DNA from 2 places in the Streptomyces sp. NPDC094448 genome. Region 1 is predicted to be linked to the other one. Evidence: riboswitches for the same ligand, from Rfam matches in the RefSeq annotation. Region 1 holds a riboswitch; the other holds the start of a gene.
What was found. A riboswitch is a leader RNA that binds a small molecule or an ion and turns the genes downstream of it on or off. The one in region 1 is predicted to bind cyclic di-AMP.

Region 1 (2,194 bases):
GGGCCGATGGAACGGACGGAGGTGCCGGTCGGGACCGCGAAGTCGACACCGGTGTGGTAGCCGCTGGACCACATGGCACCGGAGGCGCGGTACGGGGTGCCGACCTGGGCGCCGGCGAGCGGGGCGGCCCAGACGCCGGAGGCGGCCTCGGGCGCGGGTGCGGCGGGAGCGGCCGGGGCGGGCTCCTGCTGCGCCGGGGCGGCGGGCTCGGCGGCGGCCGGGGCCGGGGCAGCGGCGGCAGGACGGGCGCCGTCGCGCGAGGCCCGCTCACCCTTCTCAACCGCCTGCGCCGCCTTCTCCGCGGGCTCGGCCGCCTTGGCGGCCTTCTGCCCGGCCTTCTCGGCGGCCGGGGCCTCGGGGGCGCGCTCGGCACCCTTGCCGTCGAGCACCAGCTTCAGGCCGGGGTGGATCAGGGAAGGATCGTCGCCGACCGCGGCACGGTTGTCCGCGTACAGCTGCTGCCAGCCGCCCTCGACGTCCCGCTCCGAGGCGATCTTGGACAGATGGTCCCCGGCCACCACGATGTACGTGGCGGATCCGGCGGGCTTCCCGGCAGCGGCGGCGGGCGCGGCGGCCGGGGCGACGGCGGCGGCCGGGGCAACGGCGGCGGCCGGGGCGGCGGGCGCGGCCTGTTCGGCGGCATGGGCGCCGGTGGCCCCGATCAGGGGCAGTGCGATGGCGGCGCCGCCGGTTCCGGCAGCGACGATTCCACGGGTGATGACCGTGGACTTGGGACGGCGGTGCTTACCCTTTGCGGGCATGGCGCGTTTCCTCTCCGGCGCCTGCGAGGTGAGCTGTCGGGTTCGGGCGGGAGGTGCCCGGTCGCGCACGGCGCGACTTCACCCCGAGCCGGACGGTTTCCCGTCCGGCGGACTACCTGGGTCCCCCGCTCCTGCCACGTGCTTCGGGTGAAGGGTTCCGGACGGCGGCAGGATTCGGCGGTCCGCCCGGATTGCGGTGACCGTAAACCGGCCGTAAGAGCGGGAACAAGCCACTCGCACCAGGGCGGGCGGAGCCGATCTTGAGGACGGGCCGGTGGCGGTGACCCTCCGTGGGTGCCGCTCCGTCAACTCCCGCCGGACGCCCGTATGCCCCTCCCGGGCCACCGCCACACACCGTCACGAATGTGATCCTGCTCATGAACCACCCCCCATCCCCCAACGAGACGGGGCATGTTCGAACGAAGAGTCCATGACGGACATAGGGGACAGAGGCTGTTCATTCGGCAGTCGCTCACCGCGCGGACGTCAATCACCCCTCGGACGTCGGCAGACGGTCCGACGGAATGATTGCCTGAGGAATCAATGTCGTATCGTCGGGGTCATGCCACCGTCGGCGACCGGCGCCGACGGGCCGTGACTGTGCAGGGAGCCGTTGTGACGCAGCAGGTGCCGCAGGTCCCGTCGACCGAGCCGGAGCTGGCCGGGATCCGCAACTTCCGCGACCTCGGCGGGCTGCCGACGGCCGACGGCCGTGCGGTGCGCGCCGGACGGCTCTACCGCAGCGGCCATCTGGCCCATGCCACCGCGAGCGACGCCGCTTTTCTCGCCGGTCTCGGACTGCATACGGTCTTCGATTTCCGCAATGCCGCCGATATCCGCCTGGAGGGCCCGGACGTGACCCTGCCGGGGGTCCGGAATCTCAACCTCCCGCTGAGCGACCCGGCGGACGGCGCCGAGTTCTGGCGGGTGGTGCAGCGCGGCGATCTGCCGCAGCTGCGGTCCCTGCTGGCGGACGGCCGGGCCGCGCAGCGGATGGTGGACTCGTACCGGGCGATCATCACCGGGCGGACGGCCGAGCACAGCCGGGTGCTGCACGCGCTGGCCGGGGACAGCGTCCCCGCGCTGATGCACTGCGCGGCGGGCAAGGACCGGGCGGGGCTGTCGATCGCGGTGACCCTGCTCGCGGTGGGTGTGGAGCGGGAGGCCGTCGAGGCGGACTATCTGAAGTCGAACGATCCGCACCGGCGCTACCGGGTGCGCCGGGCCGAGGACGCCCCGGAGGGCATGTCGCCGGAGGTGATGGAGCTGCTGAGTCCGCTGTTCGACGCGCGCGCGGCGTATCTGCACGCGGCCTTCGACGCCGTCGACTCGGTGTGGGGCGGCACACCGCGCTATCTCTCCGAGGGACTCGGGCTCTCCGCCGCGACCCGGGAGCGGCTGCGGGAGAGGCTGCTCGACAAGGGCTGAACCGC
Region 2 (2,194 bases), on a different contig from region 1:
GGTGCCGTCGTTCAGCTCGATGACGACCTGGTAGCCGTACGAGCCCGCGTAACCGGCGGACTTGACGGTGCCCGCGCCCACGGCCTTGACCGGGGTGCCCGCGGGGGCGGCGAAGTCGAGACCGGTGTGCTGGCCGGAGGACCAGAGTCCGCCGGACGAACCGAAGGTCGAGGTGATGTTGTACGAGGAGGTGGGGAGCGCGAAGCTCTTCGCCAGTTTGGCGAGACGCTCGGCCTCCGCCTTCTTCTTGGCTTCCTCGGCGGCCTTCTTCTTCGCCTCGTCCGCCTTCTTCTTGGCGTCGGCGGACGCCTTCAGCGCATCCGCGGCGGCGGCTTCGGCGGCGGCCTTCTCGGCCGCGGCCCGGCGCTCCGCCTCGGCCTGCGCCTGCTGCTGCTCGGCCTGCTGGAGGATCCGGGAGCGCAGCGCCTCACCCGCGTTGCCGTCGGCCTCGGACTGCTCGCCCGTCGCGGTCTCGGTGACGGTGTCGCCCATGGTGGCGAGGCCGGCGTTCTGCGCGCCGTCCTCGGTGCCGCCGAGCCCGTCGGGGAGGGAGATGGTGATGGGGGCCTTGTCCTGCGCGGTGGCGATGCCGCCCGCGCCGACCGCGGCGATCACACCGACACCGAGGACGGTGGAGCTGCGGGCGAAGGCCCGGCGCTGCTGACGCAGTACGCGGTGGCGGCCACGGTTCGGGAGAAGCGTTTCCGCGCTGGGGTTCCACTCGCCGGTGGCCGGCTCGGCACCACCGTCTTCACCGAAGCGGGTGCCGTTGCTCATGTACCCGGGCCCGGCAGGGGCTTGCGGGGCAGGACTGTTGGACGCCACTGAGGCGTACTCCTTTCCTTCCTTCTCGCCTACCGGGTTAGCTGACGGGTTCGGAGCAGGAAGGTCTCCTACGGTGTCTCCGCAGGCTGCGGAGGCATCCGATTCACCCCAAGAAGTGGTTCCCCGGTTCCCTTGCGGGATTCGGCGCATGAGCACGGAGCCGCCCTGACGGCGACTGGGACGACCGCGCTGCGTTATCGAACGTTAATAGACACCGGGAATGTTTTCCAAGTGTTCCTGATGATCCTTAAACCCGGACGGCGAATCAACCGGGACAGAAGGCTTTCAAATCGGGCGAGTTACCCGCCTCTGAGGCCCCTTCAGGGCCCTTCCGCCCCCTCCGCGCCCCTGATGGTTCGTCAGATGTTATGGCGACAGCGACGGTTCGATCACGCACCGTGCAGAAAACGGCAGTGCAATGGCATATAGCCCCCAGCACTTGGCCAATCGTTGGTCAACTCTTTATCCATCGGGCCGGAGGGGCGACTGTTCCGAAGACCTGCCCTCCGCCCCGGCCGCCCCGGCCTCGCGGGCCCCGCCGAAACCGCCCGGACCCCCGAGACCCTGACCTCCCTGGCCTCCGGGGCCTCCCGGACCGCCGTCTCCGTTCGGGCGGGTGACCGCGAGCAGCGCCATATCGTCCGTCGATCCGCCGCCCGTATGCCGTCGTACGTCGTCCACCAGCGCGTCCAGCAGCTCCCCCGGCCCCGGGAACGCCCGCCCGCCGAGCTGCTCCTCCGGGTCGTAGAACACCCCGGCCGCGTTCCGCGCCTCCGACAGCCCGTCCGTGTAGAGCAGCAGGGTCGACCCGTCGGGCATCGGATGCGATTCGGCCCGCCCCGGCCAGTTCCCCAGCTCCCTCATGCCCAGCGGCAGCGCCGCCTCGTCCGGCGGCAGCATGCGCAGCCGCCCGTCGGCGTGGAGCAGCAGCGGCTCGGGGTGCCCCCGGTTCAGCAGGCGTACGGCCCCGAGGCCCCGCGGGATCTCCGCGAACACGGCGGTCGCGAACCCCTCGAAATCGTCGAGATCGCCCGCTCCGCGCCGTAGCGCCTCCCGGACGAGCGCCTGCTCCAGCCGGTCCGCGACGCACTCCAGCGAGGCCTCCCGCTCGGCCGCCTCCCGGAAGGCCCCGATCAGGATGGCCACGGCCTCCACCGCCCCCAGCCCCTTGCCCCGGACGTCCCCGACCACCAGCCGAACACCGTGCGGAGTGTCCTGTACGGCGAAGAGGTCACCGCCGATGAAGGCGTCGGCGAGCGCCGCCTCGTACCGTGCGGCGATCCGCAGCCCGCCGATCTCCTCGGCGGGTGTGGGCAGCACGGCCCGCTGCGCGGCCTCGGCGATCACCCGGGCCGAGGCCAGTTTCTCG

Region 2: linked by a shared signal. The riboswitch ahead of ACIQ9E_RS23065 (M23 family metallopeptidase) and the one ahead of ACIQ9E_RS03320 (peptidoglycan DD-metalloendopeptidase family protein) in region 1 are both predicted to bind cyclic di-AMP.

The regions. Positions count from the first base shown of each region.
Region 1 is NZ_JBIWGU010000001.1:813,415-815,608, reverse strand. It holds gene ACIQ9E_RS03320 (peptidoglycan DD-metalloendopeptidase family protein) at 1-761, opposite strand, end outside; cyclic di-AMP (ydaO/yuaA leader) riboswitch at 767-918, opposite strand; gene ACIQ9E_RS03315 (tyrosine-protein phosphatase) at 1,377-2,189, shown strand.
Region 2 is NZ_JBIWGU010000011.1:300,844-303,037, reverse strand. It holds gene ACIQ9E_RS23065 (M23 family metallopeptidase) at 1-825, opposite strand, end outside; cyclic di-AMP (ydaO/yuaA leader) riboswitch at 837-982, opposite strand; gene ACIQ9E_RS23060 (PP2C family protein-serine/threonine phosphatase) at 1,288-2,194, opposite strand, start outside.